3 regions of the Pseudocitrobacter faecalis genome follow, and region 2 is predicted to be linked to each of the others. Evidence: predicted binding sites of a transcription regulator. Region 2 holds the regulator's gene; each other region holds the start of a gene.

What was found. The regulator PurR, encoded in region 2, represses purine synthesis genes. The targets are predictions, from matches to a motif close to CANGCAAACGTTTGCNTG.
Region 1: a site for PurR is predicted at 2,006-2,023, ahead of cvpA (colicin V production protein). Genes of this name have one in related genera too.
Region 3: a site for PurR is predicted at 2,709-2,726, ahead of ACOXYR_RS21945 (nucleobase:cation symporter-2 family protein). Genes of this name have one in related genera too.

Annotation. Positions count from the first base shown of each region.
Region 1 is NZ_CBDDNJ010000002.1:1,015,158-1,019,373, forward strand. It holds gene folC (bifunctional tetrahydrofolate synthase/dihydrofolate synthase) at 1-945, shown strand, start outside; gene dedD (cell division protein DedD) at 935-1,636, shown strand; gene cvpA (colicin V production protein) at 2,079-2,567, shown strand; gene purF (amidophosphoribosyltransferase) at 2,601-4,118, shown strand.
Region 2 is NZ_CBDDNJ010000002.1:1,838,508-1,842,723, reverse strand. It holds gene ACOXYR_RS09575 (MFS transporter) at 1-1,113, opposite strand, end outside; gene cydH (cytochrome bd-I oxidase subunit CydH) at 1,275-1,364, opposite strand; gene purR (HTH-type transcriptional repressor PurR) at 1,659-2,684, shown strand; gene punR (DNA-binding transcriptional activator PunR) at 2,681-3,613, opposite strand; gene punC (purine nucleoside transporter PunC) at 3,723-4,216, shown strand, end outside.
Region 3 is NZ_CBDDNJ010000002.1:4,551,392-4,555,607, reverse strand. It holds gene glpK (glycerol kinase GlpK) at 1-1,203, shown strand, start outside; gene gltS (sodium/glutamate symporter) at 1,303-2,505, opposite strand; gene ACOXYR_RS21945 (nucleobase:cation symporter-2 family protein) at 2,778-4,169, shown strand.

The DNA of each region.
Region 1 (4,216 bases), 820 kb from region 2:
TTTGCCGCTATCGAGCAGGCGCGTGGCGATATCTCGTTGAGCTATTTTGAATACGGTACGCTTTCCGCATTGTGGCTGTTTAAACAAGCCGCGCTGGATGTGGTCATTCTGGAAGTTGGGCTCGGCGGGCGACTGGATGCCACCAACCTGGTGGATCCGGATGTCGCGGTCATTACCAGTATCGCACTGGATCACACCGACTGGCTGGGGCCGGATCGCGAAAGTATTGGTCGTGAAAAAGCCGGTATCTTCCGTGCCGGGCGTCCTGCGGTCGTCGGTGAACCTGATATGCCGACGACAATTGCTGATGTGGCGCGTGAAAAGGGCGCACAGTTGTTACAACGTGATATTGCCTGGCAGTATGGCGTGGACGCTGAAAGCTGGTGGTTTAGCGATGCGACAGGCCGCCTGGATGCGCTGCCGTTGCCGCAGGTGCCGCAACCTAATGCGGCGACCGCACTGGCGGCACTGCGTGCCAGTGGCCTTAACGTTAGCGAGCAGGCCATTCGTGACGGTATCGCCGGTGCCATTCTGCCGGGGCGCTTTCAGACTATCCAGACCTCACCGCGCGTGATTCTGGACGTTGCTCATAACCCGCATGCCGCCGCGTACCTCGCCGGGCGTCTCAAATCTGAGCCGCTGACCGGGCGCGTTCTGGCGGTTATTGGTATGCTGCATGATAAGGATATCGCCGGTACGCTGGCGTGTCTGGAAGGTGTGGTCGATAGCTGGTATTGTGCGCCTTTAGAAGGGCCGCGCGGGGCCACCGCTGAAGAGCTGGTGAAACACTTACGCGCAGGAACCGTCTACGCCAGCGTGGCGCAGGCGTGGCACGCGGCGATGGCCGATGCCGGGCCAGAAGATACGGTGCTGGTGTGTGGCTCATTCCACACGGTAGCGCATGTAATGGAAGAGTTAGACGCGGGGAGAGCCGGTGGCAAGTAAGTTTCAGAACCGCTTAGTCGGGACAATTGTGCTGGTAGCGCTGGGCGTCATTGTGCTGCCAGGGCTGCTCGACGGGCAGAAAAAACACTACCAGGATGAGTTTGCCGCGATCCCGTTGGTGCCAAAACCGGGCGACCGCGATGAGCCCGATATGCTGCCGACGGCGACGCAGGCGCTGCCTGCTCAGCCGCCGGAAGGCGCGGCGGAAGAAGTGAGAGCGGGCGATGCGGCTGCACCGTCGCTCGATCCGGGGCGTTTTGCCGCAGCGAACAACAACGGCATCGATCCTGCGCCGGTGCAAGTGGAACAACCGAAGCCAAAACCCAAACCGGTTGAGCCGCCGAAACCGAAGCCGCAGCCAGCGCGTGATGTCGCCAGCGAGCAAATCGCCGCCGCGACTGAAACACCGCCCGCCAAACCGACGCCTGCTGAAAAACCGGCCCCGGAAGGGAAGGCGTACGTCGTGCAGCTTGGCGCGTTGAAAAACGCCGATAAAGTCAACGAGATTGTCGCGTCGCTTCGCGGTGCGGGCTATCGCGTCTACACGTCGCCTTCCACGCCAGTTCAGGGTAAAATTACCCGCATCCTGGTAGGGCCTGATGCGTCGAAAGAGAAGCTTAAAGGTTCGCTTGGCGAGCTTAAGCAGCTCTCCGGGCTGAGCGGGGTGGTGATGGGGTATTCGCCAAATTAAAGGTGACCCTCACCCTAGCCCTCTCCCTGAGGGAGAGGGAACCGATCGAGCATGGTGTAAAGGTCGGTGCGGGTTTTCTCCTTTTCCTGAGGTGAGGGAACCGATCGAGCACGATGTAAAGGTCGGTGCGGGTATTTCCCCCTCCCTTAGGTGAGGGAACCGATCGAGCACGATGTAAAGGTCGGTGCGGGTTTTCTCCCTCTCCCTAAGGTGAGGCAACCGATCGAGCACGATGTAAAGGTCGGTGTGGGTTTTCTCCCTCTCCCTGAGGGAGAGGGCCGGGGTGAGGGGATTAAAAACCCCTCCAGAAGCGATGGCGTTGAACATTTTTTCAGCGCCATTTTTATTTTCGCAGGGAAAGGAAATCCCTACGCAAACGTTTTCTTTTTCTGTTAGAATGCGCCCCGAACCGGATGACAGGGCGTAGCATCGTGGGACACATATGGTCTGGATTGATTACGCCATTATCGCGGTAATAGGTTTTTCCTGTCTGGTTAGCCTTATCCGTGGCTTTGTTCGTGAAGCGTTATCGCTGGTGACATGGGGCTGTGCCTTCTTTGTCGCGAGTCATTACTACACGTACCTGTCCGTCTGGTTCACGGGCTTTGATGATGAACTGGTTCGCAACGGGATTGCTATCGCGGTACTGTTTATCGCGACGCTTATCGTCGGCGCTATCGTTAACTACGTTATCGGTCAACTGGTGGAAAAAACCGGTTTATCGGGAACGGACAGGGTGTTGGGCATCTGTTTTGGTGCGCTACGCGGGGTGTTAATCGTCGCCGCTATTCTGTTCTTCCTTGATACCTTTACCGGTGTGGCGAAAAGCGAAGACTGGCATAAATCGCAGCTTATCCCGCAGTTCAGTTTCATCATCAGATGGTTCTTTGACTATCTGCAAAGCTCGTCAAGTTTCTTGCCCAGGACATAAGTCCTGAGATGTGGCTTAACGAGGAAAAGACGTATGTGCGGTATTGTCGGTATCGCCGGTGTTATGCCGGTCAACCAGTCGATTTATGATGCGTTAACGGTGCTGCAGCATCGTGGACAGGATGCCGCGGGCATCATCACCATTGATGCAAACAACTGTTTCCGTTTACGTAAGGCAAACGGGCTGGTCAGCGATGTCTTTGAAGCTCGCCATATGCAGCGTATGCAGGGCAACATGGGGATTGGCCACGTGCGTTACCCAACCGCTGGCAGCTCCAGCGCGTCTGAGGCGCAACCTTTCTACGTCAACTCCCCGTATGGCATTACGCTTGCCCATAACGGCAACCTGACCAACGCGCACGAACTGCGTCAAAAACTGTTCGAAGAGAAGCGCCGCCACATCAACACCACCTCTGATTCCGAGATCCTGCTGAATATCTTCGCCAGCGAACTCGACAACTTCCGTCATTATCCGCTGGAAGCCGATAACATCTTCGCCGCAATTGCGGCGACCAACCGTCAAATCCGTGGCGCTTACGCCTGCGTGGCAATGATTATCGGTCACGGCATGGTCGCCTTCCGCGACCCGAACGGCATTCGCCCGCTGGTGCTGGGCAAACGCGATATTGGTGATGGCCGCACGGAATATATGGTTGCTTCCGAAAGCGTGGCGCTCGATACCCTGGGCTTTGAGTTCCTGCGCGACGTGGCGCCGGGCGAAGCGGTGTATATCACCGAGAAGGGGCAGCTCTTCACCCGCCAGTGCGCGGATAACCCGGTCAGCAACCCGTGCTTGTTCGAGTACGTCTATTTCGCGCGCCCGGACTCCTTTATCGACAAGATTTCCGTTTACAGCGCGCGCGTGAATATGGGCACCAAACTGGGTGAAAAGATTGCCCGCGAGTGGGAAGACCTGGACATTGACGTGGTGATCCCGATTCCGGAAACCTCCTGCGATATCGCGCTGGAAATCGCGCGTATTCTGGGCAAACCGTATCGTCAGGGCTTCGTGAAAAACCGCTACGTTGGCCGTACCTTTATCATGCCGGGCCAGCAACTGCGTCGTAAATCGGTGCGCCGTAAGCTTAACGCCAACCGTGCCGAGTTCCGCGATAAAAATGTCCTGCTGGTCGATGACTCGATCGTGCGCGGCACCACCTCAGAGCAGATTATCGAGATGGCACGTGAAGCCGGGGCGAAGAAGGTGTATCTGGCCTCCGCCGCACCGGAAATTCGTTTCCCGAACGTCTACGGTATCGACATGCCAACCGCGACCGAGCTGATTGCCCACGGTCGTGAAGTCGACGAAATTCGCCAGATCATCGGCGCAGACGGTCTTATCTTCCAGGATCTGGACGATCTGATCGACGCGGTACGCGCAGAAAACCCGGATATTCAACAGTTTGAATGTTCTGTATTTAACGGTGTATACGTCACTAAAGATGTCGATCAACAGTACCTCGATTATCTCGATTCCCTGCGTAACGACGACGCCAAAGCGGTGCAGTTGCAGAACGAAGTGGAAAACTTAGAGATGCATAACGAAGGTTAACGCGTCTAACGCCAGGGCAACCTGGCGTTTTCTTTTCTGTACCCCCAATCCTATCCCTCTCTTTTCGCAGTAATTTCGTCTTCCTCACATTTTTCAGA
Region 2 (4,216 bases):
CAGTAGCGCCAGTCCTGCCACAATCGCCCCCATCACCGGCACAAAGCTGTAACCCAGTCCGCCAGAAATCACCGCACCACCGGCTACGGCACCTAAAGCATTACCGAGATTAAACGCGCCAATGTTGACGGAAGAAGAAAGCCCCGGCGCTTCATGCGCAACACGCATTACGCGCATCTGCAACGGTGGCACCACCGCAAAGGTCGCCGCGCCCCACACCACCATACTGAATGCGGCACCGATTTCCGTGCGCGCCAGGAACGGGATCGCCAGCATTATCAACATTAACAGCAGCAGAAAACCTTTCAGGGTACCGCTGACTGAACGGTCTGCAAATTTACCACCAAGATAGTTGCCGATGGAGAAACCTACACCAATCAGCACCAACATCAATGTGATAAAGGCAGGTGTCGCATCCGTGATAGTGTGCAGCACCGGCGAAATGTAGGTATAGAGCGTGAACATCGCCCCCGCGCCCAGCACGGTGGTGAGCAACGCAGACAGTACCTGCGGGCGAACCAGCACCGACAGTTCACGCTTCACGTCCGGTTTCTCACCCGCCCCGCCTTTCGGCAGCGACAGCCACAGACCAATAATCGCAATCACGCCGAGCCCGGCCGTCGCCAGGAACGACATACGCCAGCCGATCGTTTCTCCGAGCCATGTTGCCGCCGGAACGCCGCCGATGTTGGCGATGGTCAGCCCCATAAACATGGTCGCGACGGCGCTCGCTTGTTTATCTTTCGGTACCACGCTTGCGGCAACAACCGATCCCAGACCAAAGAACGCACCGTGATTGAGGCTGGTAATAATGCGCGACAGCATTAACGTAGTGTAATCCGGTGCAATCGCGGAAAGGACGTTGCCCAAAGTGAAAATCGCCATCAGGAAGATTAACGCGTTGCGCCGTGCGCGATGTGAAAGCAGCAGCGTCATCAGCGGCGCGCCAACCATCACACCTACAGCGTAAGCGCTGATCAACATGCCAGCGGCGGGAATCGAGACATCAACCCCTTTGGCAATAACGGGTAATAGCCCCATTGGCGAAAATTCGGTGGTACCGATTCCGAATGCGCCTACGGCTAACGCCAGTAAGGGATAATTCACTTTCATGCTTTGACTCCGGTTTGCCGCAAACGCAAGGCGGCGTGACAACAGATGGCAAAAGCATGACATCAATCACAAAAAAACAGAAGTGAACAAATTAGCAAAATATTTTTGCTGAATTGATAACAATCGAAGAGAGGGAGAGCCGTCTCTCCCTTTAGGATGGGTTAATGCAGGACGGCGGTCAGCGCAGCAGCAACGATCAGCGCCAGCGTAATAACCGTGGTGGTAATTGACATCTTCAGTTCGGTACTCATCAATTTTTCTCCTTATTATCCCCACACCAAAAGTGAGCTATGTCATTTTTGCACACTTAATCGCAAAAATCTTCCCGGATTTCACGCAATAACCGATTTTGCGCTTCCACTTTTGTCAAAGATAAGACAAAATTCGACGCTTATTAAAAAGTGTATCGGCCATTGACCCCCTCCTGTCGTCCTGTGTCGTTTTCCCGGCGAACCGCAATTCATAACATTGCGCCAGGGTGAGTGAAGGCAAACGTTTTCGTATTGAATCGATCAGGGGCAGGCCCGGGTCTGGAGTGAGATGGAATGGCAACTATTAAAGATGTAGCGAAGCGCGCAAACGTTTCCACTACAACTGTATCACATGTGATTAACAAGACGCGTTTTGTCGCCGAAGAGACGCGTGAAGCGGTGTGGGCGGCAATCAAAGAATTGCACTACTCTCCCAGCGCCGTGGCCCGCAGTCTGAAGGTCAATCACACCAAATCCATTGGTTTGTTGGCGACCAGCAGTGAAGCTGCCTACTTTGCAGAAATTATTGAAGCCGTTGAGAAGAACTGCTTCCAGAAAGGCTATACCCTGATCCTCGGTAATGCGTGGAACAATCTTGAGAAACAGCGCGCGTATCTCTCAATGATGGCGCAGAAGCGCGTGGACGGCCTGCTGGTGATGTGTTCAGAATATCCGGAATCATTGCTGCAAATGCTGGAAGAATACCGCCATATTCCGATGGTGGTCATGGACTGGGGTGAAGCGAAAGCCGACTTTACCGACTCGGTTATTGATAACGCCTTTGAAGGCGGCTACATGGCTGGTCGTTATCTGGTGGAACGCGGACATCGCGAAATCGGCGTGATCCCAGGCCCACTGGAGCGTAACACCGGCGCGGGTCGTCTGGCTGGCTTTATGAAAGCCATGGAAGAGATGATGATCAAGGTGCCGGAAAACTGGATTGTGCAGGGCGATTTCGAACCGGAGTCCGGCTACCGCGCGATGCAGCAAATACTGTCCCAGAATCCGCGCCCTACCGCTATCTTCTGCGGCGGCGATATCATGGCGATGGGCGCGTTGTGCGCCGCAGACGAAATGGGCCTGCGCGTGCCGCAGGATATCTCGCTGATTGGTTATGACAACGTGCGCAACTCGCGTTTCTTTACGCCAGCACTGACCACTATCCACCAGCCGAAGGACTCCCTCGGGGAAACCGCCTTCAATATGCTGATGGACAGAATCGTCAGCAAACGCGAAGAGTCGCAGTCCATCGAAGTGCACCCGCGCCTGATTGAACGCCGTTCCGTGGCCGACGGCCCGTTCCGCGATTACCGCCGTTAAGCGTCTTTGCGGACGCTCGAGTCGGGCGTTCGCAACCATTCATTGTTCAGCGTTTCACTGTCCCCTAAATAGTCGAGTAACCAGCTTAGCGCTGGTGAACTGTCGTTTTGCTGCCAGGTCAGACAACAGGCGGCATCGGGAAACGGGTTTTCCAGTGCCAGTGCCGCCCATTCGCCTTTATCAATCTTTGGTTGCGCAAAATGATCTGGCACCATTCCAACGCATAATCCAGCAGATAAACAGGTTTCTGACGATTCCCAGTCCGGTACCACGACCCGCTTCTGGTTATCCAGTAACCAGGTGGTACGTTTAGGTAACGAACGCGATGTATCTTCGCGCACCAGTGACGGCCAGTTGCGCAACACGTCATCACTGAGCGGCCCCTCCATTTGTGCCAGTGGATGCGAGCGGGCGACCACGCACTGCCAGCTCAGCATGCCCATATCCCGGAACGCATATCGCCCCCCTACGGGTATCGCGCGTGTCGCGCCAATCGCCAGTTCAACTCGCCCATCCGCCAGCGCATCCCATACGCCATTAAAAACTTCCTGGTAGACCAGCAGCTCTACATCACTGAAGTGGCGATAGAAATCAACAATCATCTGTCGTGTGCGTTCGGGTTTGACAATGTTATCCACGGCAATCGCCAACTGCCCACGCCAGCCGTTGGCTATTTGTTGACACTGCTGACGGGTGATCTGCATTTTTTTGATAACAGAGCGCCCCTCTTTCAAAAACCATGCCCCTGCAGGGGTTAATTCCACATCCCGGTGACGACGTTCAAACAGCGGAACCGCCAGCCACTCCTCGAGTTGCCGTACTGTATAACTGATTGCAGAAGGCACACGGTGGAGCTCATTTGCCGCGCCGCTAAAGCTTCCGTTCCGCGCGACAGCATCCACAACTTCCAGCGAATATTCAGACCACATTTTCTGCTCACAAAATTTTTGAAACCACTACGCAAATATTAGCGTTTCACAAGGCAGTTTTCACTCTCTACACTCTCAGCCTCCTCATCTGTACAAAAAAGGCGTTTTTATGCAACCTGGGAAAGGATTTTTAGTCTGGCTGGCGGGCCTGAGTGTTTTAGGCTTCCTCGCCACCGATATGTATCTTCCGGCTTTCGCCGCGATTCAAAGCGATCTGCAAACACCGGCTGCCGCCGTGAGCGCGAGTCTGAGTTTATTCCTTGCCGGGTTTGCCGTAGCACAGCTGCTGTGGGGGCCGCTCTCAGATCGCTATGGCCGCAAGCCTGTCCTGCTGATTGGCCTGACGATTTTTGCCCTTGGTTGTCTGGGAATGCTGTGGGTACGCGATGCCACCACCCTGCTCGTTCTGCGATTCGTGCAGGCAGTCGGCGTATGTGCCGCAGCGGTAACCTGGCAGGCGATGGTGACCGATTATTATCCGGCACAGCGAACTAACCGTATTTTCGCGACCATTATGCCGCTGGTCGGGCTTTCTCCGGCGCTGGCACCGCTGTTGGGAAGCTGGATCCTGCACCACTTTGAGTGGCAGGCTATCTTTGCTAC
Region 3 (4,216 bases), 2.7 Mb from region 2:
GTCTGGCAATGCCGCCGTACCGCCGATATCTGCGAACAATTGAAACGCGACGGTATGGAAGAGTATGTGCGTAAAGCTACCGGCCTGGTGGTTGACCCGTACTTCTCCGGCACCAAAGTGAAGTGGATCCTCGACCACGTAGAGGGTTCCCGCGAGCGCGCCCGCCGTGGTGAACTGCTGTTCGGTACCGTCGACACCTGGCTTATCTGGAAAATGACCCAGGGGCGCGTGCACGTCACCGATTACACCAACGCCTCACGTACCATGCTGTTCAACATCAATGAACTGGACTGGGACGACAAAATGCTCGAGGTGCTCGACATCCCGCGCGCTATGCTGCCGGAAGTGCGCAAATCCTCCGAAGTATATGGCCAGACCAACATCGGTGGGAAAGGCGGCACGCGTATTCCGATCGCCGGGATCGCAGGCGATCAGCAGGCGGCGCTTTTCGGTCAGCTGTGCGTGAAGGAAGGGATGGCGAAAAACACCTACGGCACCGGCTGCTTTATGCTGATGAACACCGGCGAAAAAGCGGTGAAATCGGAGCATGGCCTGCTGACCACCATTGCCTGTGGCCCGCGCGGTGAAGTGAACTATGCGCTGGAAGGCGCGGTGTTTATGGCTGGTGCCTCTATTCAGTGGCTGCGTGATGAAATGAAACTCATCAGCGACGCGTTCGACTCTGAGTATTTCGCCACCAAAGTGAAAGATACCAACGGTGTGTATGTGGTTCCGGCGTTTACCGGCCTTGGAGCCCCCTACTGGGATCCGTATGCGCGCGGCGCGATTTTCGGCCTGACGCGCGGCGTCAACTCGAATCACATTATTCGCGCCACGCTGGAATCCATTGCATATCAAACGCGCGACGTGCTGGAAGCGATGCAAGCTGACTCCGGCATTCGTCTGCACGCCCTGCGCGTGGATGGCGGCGCGGTTGCCAATAATTTCCTGATGCAGTTCCAGTCAGACATTCTGGGTACCCGTGTAGAGCGCCCGGAAGTCCGCGAAGTGACCGCGTTAGGTGCTGCGTATCTCGCGGGCCTGGCAGTAGGCTTCTGGCAGAATCTGGATGAATTGCAGGAGAAAGCGGTAATTGAGCGTGAATTCCGCCCGGGCATCGAAACGACCGAGCGTAATTATCGTTACAGCGGCTGGAAAAAAGCGGTGAAACGCGCGCTGGCGTGGGAAGATCACGACGAGTAAAAAACGATGGCGGGGGCGCTTCGCTTGCCCGCCCTACAAAGAATTGCGATCGATGTAGGGCGGGCAAGCGAAGCGCCCCCGCCACATTCCCCGCACTGATTAGCCAAACATCGGTAACATCAGATAGAGCTTAATCACCAGCGCATTGACGATATCAAGGAAGAACGCTCCCACCATTGGTACCACCAGGAACGCCGTATGCGACGGGCCGAAACGTTCGGTAATCGCCTGCATATTAGCAATCGCCGTTGGCGTCGCCCCCAGGCCAAAGCCGCAGTGACCTGCTGCCAGCACCGCCGCATCGTAGTTTTTACCCATCATCCGGTAGGTGACGAACATCGCGTACAGCGCCATCGCCAGCGTCTGTGCCCCCAGAATCGCCAACATCGGTAGCGCTAATGAAGCCAACTCCCACAGTTTGAGGCTCATTAAGGCCATCGCCAGGAAGAGTGACAGGCTGACGTTGCCAAGCACCGACACCGCACGTTCAAAGACACGATAAAACCCGACCAGCGCGAGGCCGTTACTCAGGATAACGCCAATAAACAGCACGCACACAAAGGTTGGCAATTCAAACATGGTGCCGGTCAGCAGTTGCGCAACGACTCGCCCGACCGTCAGACAAATCGCAATCAATGCGATGGTTTCAATCAACACCAACGAGGTGATAACGCGCCCAACGTCCGGCTTTTCAAACGCCGTCGGCACTTCCTGATCCTCTGGTGTACCGTCCGGCGAGGAAGAGTGTTTGACCAGATAACGCGCCACGGGCCCGCCAATCAGGCCACCCAGCACCAGGCCAAATGTTGCGCAAGCCATCGCGACTTCCGTTGCGCTGGTAAAACCGTAGCGTTCGGTAAACAGTTTGCCCCACGCCGCCCCGGTACCATGCCCGCCAGAGAGCGTAATCGAGCCTGCCAGTAAGCCCATTAGCGGATCCAGCCCCAGCATTTTCGCCATGCCAATGCCGATGGCGTTCTGCATCAGCAGCAGCCCCACCACCACTATCAGAAAGGTGCCTAATACTTTTCCGCCCGCTCGCAGACTGGAGAGGTTGGCGTTCAGACCAATGGTGGCGAAGAAGGCCAGCATCAGCGGGTCTTTCAGACTCATATCGAAGTCGATTTCCCAACCCATGCTTTTTTTCAGCACCAGCAGAGCCAGCGCCACCAGCAGCCCACCGGCGACCGGTTCTGGAATGGTATATTTTTTAAAGAAGGGGACGGAGTGAACCAGTTTGCGCCCTAACAGCAGCACCATAGTCGCCGCGACCAGCGTAGATAACGTATCGAGATGAAACATATTTGAAGCTCCTTACCTGACGCATGATTCATTCATACGCGACGTATTTCCTGTGTCGTTGAGATCTCATCGTAAGATCAGGGAGCAGATTGTAATCAATAAATGCGCAAAAATGACAGAAAAAGGTTAATCACGCCGATAAATCATTTATGTAATGAATAATTGATAAAAATTAAGATCCGGTATTTTTTTAACGCCTTCCCAAAGCAACCGTTTGCTTTTACCCACCAGTCCGATAAAATCGCCACTTTTCCACCACGAGATCGCCTCTGATGTCCGCCAACACCCTTGAGTCAGAAAATGCGCAACCGGTTGCGCACACTCAAAACAGCGAATTGATTTACCGCTTAGAAGACCGCCCGCCGCTGCCACAAACCCTCTTTGCCGCACTGCAACACTTGCTGGCGATGTTTGTTGCGGTGATCACGCCTGCCCTGCTGATTTGTCAGGCGCTGGGTCTGCCGGCAGCGGATACTCAGCACATTATCAGTATGTCGCTCTTCGCTTCCGGTGTGGCGTCCATCATTCAGATTAAAGCCTGGGGGCCGGTGGGTTCGGGTCTATTGTCTATTCAGGGCACCAGCTTTAACTTTGTTGCGCCGCTGATTATGGGCGGTACCGCGCTGAAAACCGGTGGTGCCGATGTGCCGACGATGATGGCGGCGCTGTTTGGTACGCTGATGCTGGCGAGTTGTACAGAAATGGTGCTTTCGCGCGTGCTGCATCTGGCGCGTCGTATTATCACGCCGCTGGTTTCCGGCGTGGTGGTCATGATTATCGGGCTGTCACTGATTCAGGTTGGCCTGACATCCATTGGCGGCGGTTATGCGGCGATGAGCAACAACACCTTTGGCGCGCCAAAAAATCTGCTGCTGGCGGGTATCGTACTGGTACTGATTATTCTGCTTAACCGCCAGCGCAACCCGTACCTGCGCATTGCATCGCTGGTCATTGCCATGGCGGCAGGTTATCTGATGGCCTGGTTCCTCGGCATGCTGCCAGAAAATACCGCGCCGACCAACACCGACCTGTTGATGATCCCAACCCCGCTGTACTATGGCCTGGGCATCGACTGGAACCTGCTGCTGCCGCTGATGCTGGTCTTTATGATCACCTCACTGGAAACAATTGGTGATATTACGGCGACTTCTGACGTCTCTGAGCAACCGGTCTCCGGCCCGGTATACATGAAGCGCCTGAAAGGCGGCGTGCTGGCTAATGGCCTGAACTCGTTTGTCTCTGCGGTGTTCAACACCTTCCCGAACTCCTGCTTTGGTCAGAACAATGGCGTAATTCAGTTGACCGGCGTTGCCAGCCGCTACGTTGGCTTTGTCGTTGCGCTGATGTTGATCGTGCTGGGTCTGTTCCCGGCGGTAAGCGGTTTTGTGCAGCACATTCCTGAGCCGGTTCTGGGCGGCGCAACGCTGGTGATGTTCGGCACCATCGCCGCATCCGGCGTGCGTATTGTTTCCCGCGAACCGCTGAATCGCCGCGCAATTCTGATTATTGCCCTTTCACTGGCCATCGGCCTGGGCGTTTCCCAGCAGCCGCAAATCCTTCAGTTTGCGCCGGACTGGCTGAAAAACCTGCTCTCCTCTGGTATCGCCGCTGGCGGTATCACCGCGATTGTTCTGAATCTGGTCTTCCCGCCAGAGAAAGAGTAATCCGCTTTGCCGGATGGCGGTGACGTCATCCGGCATTATCCCCACAC